DNA from 2 places in the Kocuria arenosa genome. Region 2 is predicted to be linked to the other one. Evidence: riboswitches for the same ligand, from Rfam matches in the RefSeq annotation. Region 2 holds a riboswitch; the other holds the start of a gene.
The links. A riboswitch is a leader RNA that binds a small molecule or an ion and turns the genes downstream of it on or off. The one in region 2 is predicted to bind S-adenosylmethionine.
Positions count from the first base shown of each region.

Region 1: linked by a shared signal. The riboswitch ahead of ACFYE3_RS00880 (ABC transporter ATP-binding protein) and the one ahead of ACFYE3_RS11620 (MetQ/NlpA family ABC transporter substrate-binding protein) in region 2 are both predicted to bind S-adenosylmethionine.

Region 1 covers NZ_JBHZTA010000001.1:185,166-192,817, forward strand. Annotated here, with positions in the region: gene ACFYE3_RS00870 (ABC transporter permease) at 1-68, opposite strand, end outside; gene ACFYE3_RS00875 (aliphatic sulfonate ABC transporter substrate-binding protein) at 65-1,108, opposite strand; gene ACFYE3_RS00880 (ABC transporter ATP-binding protein) at 1,198-2,031, opposite strand; SAM riboswitch class I at 2,037-2,141, opposite strand; gene ACFYE3_RS00885 (maleylpyruvate isomerase N-terminal domain-containing protein) at 2,249-2,929, shown strand; gene ACFYE3_RS00890 (CoA-binding protein) at 3,004-3,468, shown strand; SAM riboswitch class IV at 3,576-3,690, shown strand; gene ACFYE3_RS00895 (LLM class flavin-dependent oxidoreductase) at 3,768-5,186, shown strand; gene ACFYE3_RS00900 (baeRF2 domain-containing protein) at 5,306-6,436, opposite strand; gene ACFYE3_RS00905 (hypothetical protein) at 6,597-6,815, shown strand; gene ACFYE3_RS00910 (SDR family NAD(P)-dependent oxidoreductase) at 6,856-7,602, opposite strand.
Region 2 covers NZ_JBHZTA010000006.1:80,917-88,568, reverse strand. Annotated here, with positions in the region: gene ACFYE3_RS11645 (DivIVA domain-containing protein) at 1-475, shown strand, start outside; gene ACFYE3_RS11640 (DUF485 domain-containing protein) at 640-1,020, shown strand; gene ACFYE3_RS11635 (solute symporter family protein) at 1,024-2,655, shown strand; gene ACFYE3_RS11630 (GlsB/YeaQ/YmgE family stress response membrane protein) at 2,877-3,149, shown strand; gene dxr (1-deoxy-D-xylulose-5-phosphate reductoisomerase) at 3,280-4,554, shown strand; SAM riboswitch class IV at 4,599-4,715, shown strand; gene ACFYE3_RS11620 (MetQ/NlpA family ABC transporter substrate-binding protein) at 4,815-5,708, shown strand; gene ACFYE3_RS11615 (methionine ABC transporter ATP-binding protein) at 5,705-6,784, shown strand; gene ACFYE3_RS11610 (methionine ABC transporter permease) at 6,841-7,440, shown strand; gene ACFYE3_RS11605 (M50 family metallopeptidase) at 7,630-7,652, shown strand, end outside.

The sequences.
Region 1 (7,652 bases), on a different contig from region 2:
GCGGCCGCTGCTGCGGGGGCGTCCTCGACGCGCTCCGCCTCCGCGGCGGGGCTCAGCGGCTGCGTCACTGCTGGCCCCCGACCAGCTCGGCCGCGCGGGAGGCGTCGGCGTTCTCGGCATAGGAGCTCTCCACGATGCTCCCGAGCGCCTCGTCGATCTGCTCCTGACCGGCCACGTCGTCGGACTCGACGAAGATCGGCCCGACCTTCTCCAGGACCGCCAGCTGCTCGTCGCCGGGCACGTGGTCGATGTCCAGGTTGGTGCGCTCGAGCACCTTCCCGGCCACCGACAGCTCGATCCCGGCCGCCTCGGAGAGCAGCTGCGCGGTCTCCTCGGGGTTCTCCTGCGCCCACTCCCGGGCGTAGGCGTAGACGTCCACCACGGTCTGGGCGGCCTCGGGCTGCTCCTCGAGGAAGCTCTCGTGGGCGTTGAGGAAGCCGTAGGTGTTGAAGTCGACGTTGCGGTAGAACAGCTCCGCGCCGTTCTCCTCCGCGGCGGCCATGATCGGGTCGAGCCCGGACCAGGCGTCCACCTGGCCGTTCTCCAGGGCGGCCCGGCCGTCCGCGTGCTGCAGGTTCTGGATCGTGACGTCCCCGGCGTCCACCCCGGCCTCATCGAGGGCCTGGAGCAGGAAGAAGTACGGGTCGGTGCCCTTGGTCGCGGCCACGGTGCGGCCCTCGAGGTCAGCGACCTCCTGCACCTCGCTGCCGGCGCCGGTGACCAGGGCGGACCACTCCGGCTGCGAGTAGAGGTCGATCACCTGGATCGGGGTGCCGTTGCTGCGGGCCAGCAGCGCCGCGGAGCCGGCGGTGGAGCCGATGTCCACCGCCTCCGCGCGCAGCGCCTCGTTGGCCTTGTTCGACCCGGCCGACTGCACCCACTCCACCTCGATGCCCTCCTCGGCGAACGCGGTCTCGAGCCAGCCCTTCTCCTTGATCACCACGGAGAGCGGGTTGTAGGTGGCCCAGTCCACGCGGACGGTGCCGTCCCCGGCGGCCTCCGCGGGGGCCTCGCCGGAGCCCTCACCGGCCATGCACCCGGTCAGGCCGAGGGCCAGGACGGCGGCGAGCGCGGGGATCGTGCGGACGGAACGCTGGGGCAGGGCCATGGCGGAGCCTTTCGGGGTGGGCGGACGGTGCGGGGCGTCGCGGGCGGGCGCCGCGACGGGTCCGGGAAGAGGAGTGGGAGCGGGCCGCGTCAGCGGGTCGCGGGGTGGTGGGTGTCGACGCCGAGGTGGCCGAGGAGCTGCACGCGCAGCTCGGCGAGGACCTCGGAGGCCCGGTCCCGGGGTCGCTCGCCGGGGACGGCGAGGATCGTGCTGATCGAGGCGGGAGCGGTGGGTCCGGTCCGGCCCAGGACCACGATCCGGTCCGCGAGCTGCAGCGCCTCGTCGACGTCGTGGGTGACGAGCAGGACGGTGGTGGGCTGGGCCGCGTGGATCGTGAGCAGGAGGTCCTGCATCTTCAGGCGGGTCAGGGCGTCGAGCGCGCCGAAGGGCTCGTCCAGCAGCAGGACCCCGGGAGTGCGGGCGAGGGCCCGGGCCAGGGACGCCCGCTGGGCCATGCCGCCGGAGATCGCGCGGGGACGGTGGCCGGCGTGCGCGGTGAGCCCGACCAGGCGCAGCAGGTCGTCGATCACGGCGTCCCCCTCGTCCCGGGGGAGCCCGCGGGGCAGGCCCAGGCGGACGTTCTCGCGCACGGAGCGCCACGGCAGCAGGCGGGGCTCCTGGAAGGCGACCGCGCAGCGCGGGTCGATCCCGGACACGGGGGTGCCGTCGATGAGCACCCGGCCCGCCGAGGCGGTGTCGAGCCCCGCCGCCGCCCGCAGGAGCGTGGACTTGCCGCACCCCGAGGGCCCCAGGACCGCCAGCACCTCGCCGGGCCGGGCCGTGACGTCGATGTCCTGCAGGACGTGGTGCGTCTCGCGGCCGGACGGGAAGGCCTTGCCGACGTGCTCGAACGCCACGGAGAACGCGCGCTTCGGGGTGCCCGGCGCGGCGGACGGCGCAGAGCTCAGCAGAGAAGTGCTCATGATCAACTCCATCGGTCCTGGCATTAGCACCTCGCACGGAGGATCAGACGGATCCGTGCCGGTTGCTGCGACGTCGACGAGCCAGGTCTCTCAGCCGCTCCGGATGGTGACGTCACCAATTGAACGTCCTCGGCGTGTTCCCTGGCAAATCCGTCGCATCCGTGATCGTCGCGACACATCGCTGGCACGCGCGACCTCCGTGCCCCACCATGGACCCATGACGAGCCGCAGAACCCCGGGCCGGGCGGACCTGGTGCGCGACGCCTGCACGGCGATCGGCGCGGTCCTCGACGGCCTCGGCGACGACGACTCCTGGGCCGCCACGGGGTGCACGGGGTGGTCGGTCCGGGACCTCACCCACCGCTGCACGATGGACGCGCAGCGGGGGCTGGTCGCCCTGCACACCCCCACGACCGCCCGCCCGGACCGGGACGCCGCCACCTGGTGGGCGGACCGGGGCGGCGACCACGCGGGAGTCGCCGAGGGGCGGCGCCAGGCTCGCGTGGCCGCGTCCATGGTCCTGGACTGGGAGCCGGTGCGCGCGCTCTACCGGGAGACCGCCCGGGCGCTCGTGCACGCGGCGGGGCACTGCGGCAGCGGCGGCGCCGTCCGCACCCAGGGGCACGTGCTGCGCGTCGAGGACCTGCTGAGCGCGCTCACGGTGGAGGCCACGGTGCACCACCTGGACCTGATCCAGCACCTCGACGGCTCCCCGGGCCCCGCCGTGGACGGGCTCGCCGAGGTCCGCCGGGTCCTCACCGACCTGTGGGAGCGGGAACCGCTGGAGCACTGGAGCGACGAGCACTTCGCCCGCGTGGGCACCGGCCGGGCGGAGCTGACCGCCCAGGAGCGCGCGGAGCTGGGCGCGCACGCGGACCTCCTGCCGCTCTTCTCCTGACCCCCTCCCGCACGGGTCCGGTCGCCGGCACGTGCGACCTCGCGCAGGGGAGGGCTCCGTGCCAGGCTGGTGCCATGAGCCGCAACGCCCCCGCCGTCATCGACCGCCTCATGACCCGGCCCGGCCGGTGGGCGGTGGTGGGACTGACCGGCAACACGGCCCGTCCTGCGCACTCGGTCGCCCGGCAGATCCGGGACGACCTCGGCATGACGATCATCCCGGTGAACCCGAAGGGCGAGCCGGTGCACGGCGAGCCCGGCCACCGCACGCTCGCCGAGGTCCCGGGGCCGATCGACGTGGTGGACTGCTTCGTCAACTCCCGCCGCGTCGGCGCGGTCGTGGACCAGGCCATCGCCGCGGGCGCCGCGGCGGTGTGGCTGCAGCTGGGCGTCGTCGACGAGGCCGCGGCCGCCCGGGCGGAGCGGGCCGGCCTCGACGTCGTCATGGACACCTGCCCCCTGATCGAGCTCCGCTCCCTGCTCCGGCGCGGCTGGACCCTGGACCCGGGCCGGACCCCGCGGCTCGCCCCGCCCGCCTGAGCTGCTCGCCCCGTCCACCCGCTCGAACGGCACCGTTTCGGTGCGGCGGGGGCCGCGCGGGGGTTGCGCCGGGTCCGGGACGACCCGCTAAGCTGTCCTGCGACGACGATGACGAGTCCCGACGCGAAGCTCTGGCTGGTCGGGCGGCAACCCTCTCCCGTAGCGGGGTGCCCCAGATGAACATCGGGCCGCGGTGCACGTGCTCCGCGGCAAGTACGGCGCCCACCAGTGCGTCGGACCCGCGAGCAGGTCTCCACGACGCACGGGCGCGGGTCGGCATCGACCCGGGAGGAACACCCATGAGCAAGCGCATCGCCCTGAACGCCTTCGACATGACCTGTGTGGGACACCAGGCCCCCGGCTTGTGGAAGCACCCCCGTTCCCGGGCGGACGAGTACAACACCATCGAGTACTGGACGGACGTCGCCCAGCTCCTGGAGAAGGGGCTCTTCGACGCGCTGTTCCTCGCGGACGTCGTCGGGTACTACGACGTCTACCAGAACTCCGCGGCCCCGGTGATCCGGGACGCCACCCAGATCCCGGTCAACGACCCCTTCATGCAGATCTCCGCGATGGCGGCCGTGACGAAGCACCTCGGCTTCGGCGTGACCAGCGCGATCACCTACGAGCAGCCGTACCCGCTCGCCCGGAAGTTCGCGACCCTCGACCACCTCACGAAGGGCCGGATGGGCTTCAACGTGGTGACGTCCTACCTGAAGTCGGCCGCCGAGAACCACGGGCTGACGGAGCAGATCTCCCACGACGAGCGCTACGAGATCGCCGAGGAGTTCATGGAGGTCTGCTACAAGCTCTGGGAGGGCTCCTGGGAGGACGGCGCGGTCAAGCGCGACCGGGTCAACGGGGTCTTCGCCGACCCGGCGCTCGTCCACCCCATCCAGCACCACGGCAAGTACTTCGACGTGCCGGGCATCGGGCTGACCGAGCCGTCCCCGCAGCGCACGCCGCTGATCTTCCAGGCCGGGGCCTCGTCCCGCGGGCGCGCGTTCGCCGGCCGCCACGCGGAGGCGGTCTTCGTGGGCGGCATCCGCCCGGACCTGACCCGCGTGGTCACCGACAAGCTGCGCGACGAGGCGCAGGCGCAGGGCCGGGACCGGGACGACCTCAAGATCTTCGCGATGCTGCACGTGATCGTCGACGAGACCGATGCGAAGGCCGAGCAGAAGCGCCGCGACTACGAGCGGTACGCGGACACCGACGGCGCGCTGGGCCTCGTGGGCGGCTGGTCCGGCGTGGACCTGGGCCGGTACGACGAGAACGACGTCCTGGAGTACATCAGGACCGACTCGATCCAGTCCTTCCTGACCCCCTTCACCACGGCCGACCCCCACAAGAAGTGGACGGTCAAGGAGGTCGCGAAGCACATCTCGATGGGTGGCATGGGCGTGCCGATCGTCGGCTCCCCGCAGACCGTGGCGGACGAGCTCGAGCGGTGGATCGACGACGGCGGGCTGGACGGCATCAACCTCGCCTACCACGTGTCCCCGGGCTCGTTCGAGGACTTCGTGGAGTGGGTCGTGCCGGAGCTGCAGAAGCGCGGCCGCTACCGGATCGGCTATGAGGGCACCACGCTCCGGGAGAACCTCTACGGCGCGGGCCAGACCAAGGTGCTCGGCACCCACCCCGCCGCCGCGTACCGGGGTGCCTACGCGGGCCGGCCGTCCGCCGCGGACACCCCCGCCCGCGCACTGGTCCTCTGACGCCCGCCCGGTGACCCCGGGACGCCGTCGGCGCCGGGGTCGCGAGGCGCCCGCGCCGGGGCCACCGGGCGGGAAGCGCACGAGGGGCCCCGCACCGGGGGCCCCTCGTGCGCTCCGGGTCAGGACGCCGGTGCGGCGCTCCATCGCAGCAGGGCCGCCACGTCCGTGCCGTGGGGCAGCGCCCCCGGCGGCACGAAAACGGGGCGGCCGTCGGTCAGCACCGCGGCGCGCACCAGGGCCGCGTCGGCGGAGACCCGGCCGAGCACGCCGGCGCCCACGGCCTCCGACTCCTGGACGGCGATCCACGGCTCGGCGTCCAGGGCGATGAGCTCCTGCTCCGTGTCCAGGTGGGTGTCGTCGATCAGCAGCGTCTCCGCCTGGGCCTGCTGCAGGGCCGAGACGACGGGCTCCATCCCCGAGACGGCGGTGGGGTCGGGTCGCCCCTGCTGCTCGGCCAGCCGTTCGAGCAGACCCTGCTGACGGTGGGCCACGACCTCCGCCACGCGCTCCTCGACCTGGTGGTCGAAGTCGGCGGACTTGCTGCCCTCCGCGCGGGTGTTGGCGTCGACGACGCTCAGCATCGCCCGCGTCGCCTTGGACAGCTGCTCCTCGACCAGGCCCCGGGCCCGCAGGTCCCCGGCCAGGACCACGAGCTGCGCCCCGCTCTCGGCGACGACCTTGTCGATCTGCTCGGCCACCTGCTCGGTGTTGCGCCGCCACACGTCCTCGGTGTGCCGCTGCCAGCGTCCCTGCGACCAGCCGCCCCCAGGGAACTTTTTCAGGTGCTCGGTCTCGCCCGCGATCTGCTGCTCGTCCCCGGCCCGGACGCGGCTGGCGTGCTGCAGGCAGATCTCGCCGCCGTCCCGGCCCACCTCGGCGACCACGTAGGGGAAGTCGTCCGGGCGGTGCCGGAACAGGGGAGTGAGGTCGGGGACGTCCTCCACCTGGATGACGCCGCGCCCGGCCCGGAGGCCGGGGAGGACCTCGTCGATCTCCACGGTGCCGTCGCGCACCAGCAGGTACCGGCACACCGGGTCCGGCACGCCCTCGGCCGGACGCACGGCGGCCTCCACCGCGGCGAGGTCGGCCTTGCTCGCCCCCTGGCGCTCCAGCTCTCGGCAGATGTTCTCCGGAAGCACGTCGATGGCATGCAGCGAGTCGACGGTGCCGGTGCTGATGTCCGTGTAGACGGTGCACCAGGGGCCCTTGCTCTTGAACAGTTCGGCGTAGCGGTGGAATCGGCTCGTCATGATCGACAACTCCTGCTGTTGAGCGGTGCTTCCTGTGGTGCAGACCACGTTATCCGACCACCACGGGGCTGGGAACAGACGGCCGGACGAGTAGGGTCGGAGGCACACGACCGGTCCCACGGCCGGTGGTCCCGCAGGTCCCACGACGCAGGAGGCAGCCATGAGCGACGTACCCGAGTACGACGAGGCCGACCGGCTCGAGCAGTCGATCGACGCCGATCGGCCGGAGCTGGACGAGCAGGACGACGAGGCTCCGGTGCACGCGCCCGACCGCTCGGAGGCGTCCTCCCTCGAGGCGAACCCCGACGACCTCGTGGAGCAGGACCAGGAGGTCGTCCTCGACGAGCCGCAGGAGATCTCCACGCTCGAGGAGGAGTGAGCCGCGCACCGCGCGGGGGCACGGACCCCCACGCGGTGCGTCACACCGCGGACCAGCCGCCGTCCGAGGGCATGATCACGCCGTTGACGTTGGAGGCGTCGTCGCTCGCGAGGAAGACGATGACGGCGGCGACCTGCTCGGCCGTGGCCGTGTAGGGGGCGTTCTGCATGAACCCCGCCATCCGCCCGGGAAAGAGGTCGGAGACCATGGGCGCCTCGATGCCCGTGGCCGTGGCGCCGGGGGCGACCGCGTTGGTGCGGATGCCGTCCGCCGCGTGCATGAGAGCGGTGCTCTTCGTCAGCCCGGCCACCGCGTGCTTGGAGGCGGTGTAGGCCGCGCCCGCGACGGAGCCGCGCAGGGACGCCTCGGAGGCCACGTTGACGATCGCTCCCCGTCCGGAGGCCCGCAGCAGCGGGATCGCCGCGCGGGTCAGCCGCATGACGGAGCCGACGTTCACGGCGAAGACCCGGTCCCACGTCGCGTCGTCGACCTCGGCGACGGACTCGAAGCGGTCCATGACCCCGGCGTTGTTGACCAGCACGTCGAGCCGCCCCTCGGTCGCCGCCAGCACGCGTCCCACCGCCTCCTCGTCCGTGAGGTCCGCGAGCACGGGGAACAGCGGCAGGCGCGGCGCGCCCGCCACCAGGGCCTCCAGCCGGCGGGCCGACAGGTCGACCACCACCACCGTGGCTCCCTCGCCGGCCAGCCGCAGCGCGGTGGCGCGCCCGATGCCCGAGCCCGCCCCGGTGACGACGGCGGTCCTGCCGGTGAAGCGGTGGGTGTCCACGGTTCCTCCTGGAGATGCGAGGGGTGCCCGGGCGGGAGCCCCGACGGCGG
Region 2 (7,652 bases):
GCCCGGTCCCGGACCGGAGCACGGGTCCGGGTCCGTGCTCAGCACACAGGTGCGCGCGGCCGTCTTCGCCGGCGCGCGGGGCGGCTACCGGCCGGAGGCCGTCGACGAGCTGCTGGACGCGGCCGAGGACTCGCTCGCCGCGGCCGAGCGCGAGCGGTGCCTGCGCGCCCGGGGCCCCGAGGCCTGGCAGGAGCACCTCGACGCCCTGACCCGGCTCCTCCGGAACCGTCTCGACCGGCCGCGCACCCAGCGGTTCCGGCGGCCCTCCCGGCCACGGGCCCAGGGCTACTCCGCGGCCCACGTGGACGTGCTGTGCGAGCGCCTCGGCGCCCGGCTGGAGGGTGCCGCCCCCCTCGATCCGGCCGAGCTGCGCCGGGCCGTCTTCCCTCCCGCGCAGGGCGAGCGCAGCTACGAGGAGCAGCAGGTGGACGCCTTCCTGGACCGGGCCGTGCAGCTGCTCCTGGCCTCTCCCTGAACCGGGCCACCCCAGGGGTCTGTGTATACATGCTGCACCGGGTGCCGTCCAGAATCACCCTTTGATGTCATTTCTGACCCCGAAAAGGCAACTTCTGGGTGTTTGACCTTGCTCCTGTGCATACAAAGGCCTAGTGTGGGCCACATCACATGAGGAGGTAGCCCATGTCCAACCAGCCACCCATCGACGCCGACGATCTCGTCGCCGACGTCGACTTCCCCGCGGCCCAGCGGTCGCCAGAGTTCCAGGAGCTGCGGAAGACCCACCGCGGCTTCGTCTTCCCGCTCGCCATCGCCTTCCTGGTCTGGTACCTGCTGTACGTGGTGCTCGCCATGTACGCGCCGCAGCTGTTCGCCATCCAGGTCGTCGGCAACGTCAACCTGGGCGTCGTCCTGGGTCTGCTCCAGTTCGTCACGACCTTTGCCATCACCGGCGCCTACGTCGCCTTCGCCAACCGCAAGCTGGACCCGAAGGCCACGGCCATCCGGGAGCGTCTCGAGCCCAGCCTCGGCACCATCGGCGGCGCCCACGGACAGGAGAACTGACCGATGCACCACGTGTACACCGCGCTCGCACCCATGGCGGCGACCACCACGGAAACGGTCGGCACGCCCTGGATCAACATCTCCATCTTCGGCGCGTTCGTTGTCGTCACGATGGTCATCGTCCTCCGCGCCTCGAAGTCCACGTCCACGGCGGCCGACTACTACGCCGGCGGCCGCGGCTTCAGCGGCACCCAGAACGGGCTGGCCATCGCGGGCGACTACCTCTCGGCGGCGTCCTTCCTGGGCATCGTGGGCGCGATCGCCCTCCAGGGCTACGACGGGTTCCTCTACTCGATCGGCTTCCTCGTGGCCTGGCTCGTGGCGCTGCTGCTGATCGCCGAGCTCCTGCGCAACACCGGCAAGTTCACGATGGCCGACGTGCTGTCCTTCCGCCTGCGCCAGCGCCCCGTGCGCGTCGCGGCGTCCATCTCCACCCTCGCCGTGTCCGCGTTCTACCTGCTGGCCCAGATGGCCGGCGCCGGTGCGCTGGTGTCGCTGCTGCTGGGCATCGGCTCACGGGCCGGGCAGTCGCTCGTCATCGTGGTCGTGGGCGTGCTCATGATCGTCTACGTCCTCGTGGGCGGGATGAAGGGCACCACCTACGTGCAGATCATCAAGGCAGTGCTGCTGGTCTCCGGCGTGGCGGTCATGACCGTCTGGATCCTGGCGCTCTACGGCTTCAACTTCTCCTCCCTGCTCGGTGACGCGGTCGCCGTCTCCGGCAACCCGGCGATCCTCGAGCCGGGCCTGAAGTACGGCGTGAGCGAGACCAGCAAGCTGGACTTCATCTCCCTGGGCCTGGCCCTCGTCTTCGGCGCCGCGGGTCTGCCCCACGTGCTGATGCGCTTCTACACGGTGCCCACGGCCAAGGAGGCCCGCACCTCGGTGGTCTGGGCGATCGGCCTGATCGGCCTGTTCTACCTCTTCACCCTCATCCTGGGCTTCGGCGCGGCGGCCCTCATCGGTGCCGAGCGGATCCAGGCGGCACCGGGCGGCGTGAACTCCGCGGCCCCGCTGCTGGCCTTCGAGCTCGGCGGATCGCTGCTGATGGGCATCATCGCGGCGGTGGCCTTCGCCACGATCCTCGCGGTCGTCGCCGGCCTGGCGATCACGGCCTCGGCCTCGTTCGCCCACGACATCTACACCAGCGTCATCAAGAAGGGCGACTCCGATCCCCGCAAGGAGCTTCGGGTCGCCAAGACCACGGTGGTGGTCATCGGCCTCGTGTCCATCGCGGGCGGCATCGGCGCGCAGGGCCAGAACGTCGCGTTCCTCGTGGCGCTCGCCTTCGCGGTCGCGGCCTCGGCGAACCTGCCGACCATCCTGTACTCCCTCTACTGGCGGCGCTTCACCACCCGCGGCGCGGTCTGGTCGATGTACGGCGGCCTGATCATCTCGGTGGGCCTCATCATCTTCTCCCCGGTCATGTCCGGCACCGAGACGTCGATGATCCCGACGGCCGACTTCGCGTGGTTCCCGCTGCAGAACCCGGGCATCGTCTCGATCCCGGCCTCCTTCCTCCTCGGCTTCATCGGTTCCATGACGGAGCGCCGTCTCGAGGACCCGGTCAAGCAGTCCGAGATGGAGGTGCGCTCCCTCACAGGCATCGGCGCGGAGAAGCCCGTCGCCCACTGACGGATTCCCCGCTCCCACCTGGGAGGACGTCCGGCCCGCCCGAAGCCACGGCTTCCGGCGGGCCGGTCCGTGTCCGGGGACACACGTCGATTCGCCATAGAGAACAGACAGGCGGCTGACCGTCGGCTAGGGTGATGGACAGAAGCAACCTCAGAGTATTCCAGGGATACTCGCCGGTTGCGTACAATGAAAGTCCCTCCCGGGACGGATAAGGAGCCATCATGGGAATCATCAGCTGGATCATCCTCGGCCTCATCGCCGGCGCCCTCGCCAAGCTCATCATGCCGGGCAGCCAGGGCGGCGGCATCATCGTCACCATCGTCCTCGGCATCGTCGGGGCCCTCCTCGGAGGCTTCCTGGGCTCGCTGATCGGCATCGGGGACCTGGAGTCCGCGTTCGACATCGGCACCATCATCACCGCCGTCGTGGGAGCCCTCATCGTGCTCTTCATCTGGGGCGCGGTCTCCGGCCGCAAGGGTCGCGCCACGCGCTGACCCGACCCCGTCGGTCGCCGAGGCCCCGTCCACCGTTTCCGGTGGACGGGGCCTCGGTCCGTCCCGGGCCGGGCACCCCGGCCCGCCGGAGGCGCGGGACCGGGGACGCCGGCTGGGGGATACTGGGGCCATGACGCCCCCCGCCTCCCCTCCACGCGCCCGCCCGACGCCCGAGCTGAGCGCGCTGGCCGCCGCAGGTCCCCGCAGGATCAGCGTCCTCGGCTCGACCGGCTCGATCGGCACCCAGGCGCTCGACGTCGTGCGGGCCGCCCGCGGGCTCGAGGGCGCGGCCCCGTTCACCGTGGTCGCCCTCGCCGCCGGAGCACGCCATCTCGAGCTGCTCGCCGACCAGGCCGTCGAGACCCGCGCCGCGGTCGTGGCGACCAGCGGCACCGGTCAGGACGCCGCCCGGCTGGCCCGTCTGATCGCGGAGCGGGCCGCGGCCGCCGGGGCGGCGGGCTACCGCCCCGGCATCGAGCACGGGCCCGGTGCGGCGTCCGCGGCCGCCGCACATCCCGGCGCGGATCTCGTGCTCAACGGCATCACCGGCTCCATCGGGCTCGCCCCCACGCTGGCGGCGCTGCGGGCCGGGCATAAGCTCGCGCTGGCGAACAAGGAGTCGCTGATCGCCGGCGGCGCCCTCGTGAAGGCCGCCGCCGCGGCCACCGGGGACCCGGACGCCCTGATCCCCGTGGACTCCGAGCACTCGGCGCTGGCGCAGGCGCTGCGCGGCGGCACCGCCGGAGAGGTCGACCGGCTCGTGCTGACGGCCTCCGGCGGACCGTTCCGCGGCCGGTCCCGCGCGGAGCTGGAGTCGGTCACGCCGCAGGACGCGTTGCGCCACCCGACCTGGGACATGGGCCTGATGGTGACGACGAACTCGGCGTCCATGGTGAACAAGGCCCTCGAGGTGCTCGAGGCCCACCTGCTCTTCGACGTCCCCCTCGAGCGCATCGACGTGGTGGTCCACCCCCAGTCGGTCGTGCACTCCATGGTCCAGTTCGTGGACGGCTCCACCCTCGCCCAGGCCTCGCCCCCGGACATGCGCCTGCCCATCGCCCTCGGCCTGGCCTGGCCCCACCGGGTGCCCGGCGCCGCCCGGCCGTGCGACTGGACGCGCGCCACGGAGTGGACCTTCGAGCCCCTCGACCCGGTGGCGTTCCCGGCCGTCGAGCTCATCAAGGCGGCGGGGGAGCGGGGCGGGACCTTCCCCGCCGTGTTCAACGCGGCCAACGAGGAGGCGGTGCACGCCTTCCACGACGGCCGGATCCGGTTCCCCGCCATCGTGGACACGGTCGAGGCGGTGCTGGGCGAGCACGACGACGGCGGCCCGCTGGAGCTCGAGGCCGTGCTGGCGGCCGAGCGCTGGGCCCGCCACCGGGCCCGCGAGGTCCTCGCCCGCTGACGGGACGGGAGCCGCCCCCGCCGCACGTGCTAGTGTGTCGGGCGGATGACGAGTCCCAGCGCGAAGCCCTGGCTTGCTGGGCGGCAACCCTCTCCCGTAGTGGGGTGCCCCAGGTGAACCATCCGGCACCGGCCATCGACGGCCGGCGGCAAGTACGGTCCGACCGCGCACGCGCCCTCCGGCGCGCCCTCGACCGTGGCCGCCGGACCCACGGCGCCGGTCGAGACCTCGGACACCCCGGACCCACGGAAAGGCACCACATGCGATCGCAGCGCCTCCCCCTCCTCGCCCTGGCCACGACCCTCGGCCTCACCCTCACCGCCTGCGGCGGCTCCGGCGGGGAGTCCTCCGGCGAGGGCGCCCTCGCCGACGGCAAGGTCACCATCGGCGTCGTCGGCTCCCACCCGACCCACGACGTCCTCCAGCAGCTGGCCGAGGAGCAGGGCGTCACCGTCGAGTACGTCGACTTCTCCGACTACAACCAGCCCAACCCGGCCACCGAGTCCGGCGACGTGGACATGACCTGGTTCCAGCACGTCCCCTTCCTCGCGGACTACAACAACTCCGCCGGTGGCTCGATCACCCCCATCGGCTCGACGTCGATCTACCCGCTGGGCCTGTACTCCAACGAGCACGACTCCGTGGAGCAGTTCCAGGAGGGCGACGAGATCGCCGTGCCCAACGACGCCGTGAACCTCTCCCGGGCCCTGCTCGTGCTCGAGTCCGCCGGCCTCGTCGAGCTGACCAGCGACACCCTCATCCCCACGGAGCTCGACGTCGACACCGAGGCCTCGAAGGTGCGGGTCACCCCGGTCTCCGCGGAGCAGACGGTGCTCTCCCTCGACTCGGTGGCCGGCTCGGTGATCAACAACGACTTCCTCGCCCGCGCGGACATCGACCCGAAGTCCGCACTGGCCCAGGACGACCCGGAGGCGGAGGGCTCGCGCGCCTACGTCAACCTGTTCACCACGACGGAGGAGCTCGCCGACGACGAGACCCTCCGGCAGGTCGCGGACCTCTACCACGAGCAGGCCGTGATCGACGCCGAGATGCAGGAGACCAAGGACACCGCCGTGCCGCTGCAGCTGGAGCCGGAGGAGCTCCAGGAGCTGACCACCCGCTACCAGCAGGAGCTGAAGGACCAGGAGCAGTGAGCGCGGCGGTCCCCGCCGGGCCGTCCGCCACCGGGCGCCCGGACGAGGTGCTCGTCTCCTTCCGCAACGTCTCCAAGACCTTCCGCACCGGCTCGGGGCGCGCGGCGCGCGAGGTGGTGGCGGTCGACGACGTCAGCCTCGACGTCCGCCGCGGCGAGATCTTCGGGGTGATCGGCTACTCCGGGGCGGGCAAGTCCACCCTCGTGCGCCTCATCAACGGGCTCGAGCCCGTGTCCTCGGGGTCCCTGACCGTGGAGGGCTTCGAGGTGGCCGGGCGGCGCGAGACCGAGCTGGCGCCGGTCCGGCAGGAGATCGGCATGATCTTCCAGCAGTTCAACCTCTTCACCTCCCGCACCGTCGCCGGCAACGTCGAGTACCCGCTCAAGCGGGCCGGCTGGCCGAAGGAGGAGCGCCGGGCCCGGGTGGCCGAGCTGCTCGAGTTCGTGGGCCTGTCCGCGCGCGCCGGCAACTACCCGGAGCAGCTCTCCGGCGGGCAGAAGCAGCGCGTGGGCATCGCCCGCGCCCTGGCCACCAGCCCGAAGCTGCTCCTGGCCGACGAGTCGACGAGCGCCCTCGACCCGGAGACCACGCAGGAGGTGCTGCAGGTGCTGCAGCGGGTCAACCGGGAGCTGGGCATCACGATCGTGATCATCACCCACGAGATGGACGTGGTCCGGGCGATCGCCGACCGCGTGGCCGTGATGCAGGACGGGAAGGTCGTGGAGCACGGCTCCACCGTGGACATCTTCGCCCGGCCCCGCACCGAGACCGCCCGCCGCTTCGTCTCCTCCGTCCTGCACTCGGTGCCCGACGCCCGCGAGGTGGAGCGGCTGCGCCGCGCCCACCGCGGGCGCCTGGTGATCGTGGACGTCGGCGACGGCGTGGACATCGGCGGGGTGCTCTCCGACGGCGCCGCCCGCGGTGTCCGCTTCACCATCGCCTACGGCGGGATCAGCGTGCTCCAGGAGCAGTCGTTCGGGTCGCTGACCTTCGAGCTGACCGGCGAGGACACGGACGTGCAGGCCGTGGTCGACGCGATGTCCCGCATCACGACCCTGAGAGAGGTGGCCGCGTGAACGACTGGTCCGTCCTGGGACCCGAGCTGCTGTCCGCGCTCGGGGAGACCCTCTACATGGTGGCCGTCACGCTGCTGCTCGCCGGTCTGCTCGGCCTGCTCGTGGGCGTGGGCCTCTACGTCACCCGCCGGGGCAACATCCTGGAGCACCGGGCGGTGCACGAGGGCCTCAACCTCGTGGTGAACTTCGTCCGGCCGATCCCGTTCATCATCCTGCTCGCCGCGCTCGGACCGGTGACCCAGGGAGTCGTCGGGACGCGGCTGGGACCCAACGCGGCGATCTTCGCGATGACCATCGGGGCGATGTTCGCGGTGGCTCGCATCGTCGAGCAGAACCTGATGAGCGTGGACCCCGGCGTCGTCGAGGCGGCCCGTTCGATGGGGGTCTCCCGGGCCGGGATCATCACCACGGTGATCCTGCCCGAGGCGCTGGGCCCCCTGGTGCTCGGCTACACCTTCCTCGTCATCGGCATCACGGACATGTCCGCGATGGCCGGGGCCATCGGCGCCGGCGGCTTGGGCGACTTCGCCCTGCGCCTGGGCTACCAGCGGTTCAACGACGAGGTCACGTGGGCGGCCGTCGCCGTCATCGTGGTCCTGGTCCAGCTCGTGCAGGTGGTGGGCAACCGGCTGGCCCGCCGGATCCTGCGCCGCTGAGGCGTTCCGCCCGGCGCCCTCCGACGGCCGGTCGCCTCCTCCGGGAGGCGACCGGCCGTCGTCGTGGCCTGGTGCGCCTGCCACGCACCGTCCAGGATGGTGGTGCAGACTGGTCCTCGCCGTGCCGAGCGCACGGCCCCGTCCCCGGCGCCCGCCGGGGACCCTCGACGATCCCGGGAGGTCCGACGGATGGGCGTCGTGCTGTTCCTCGT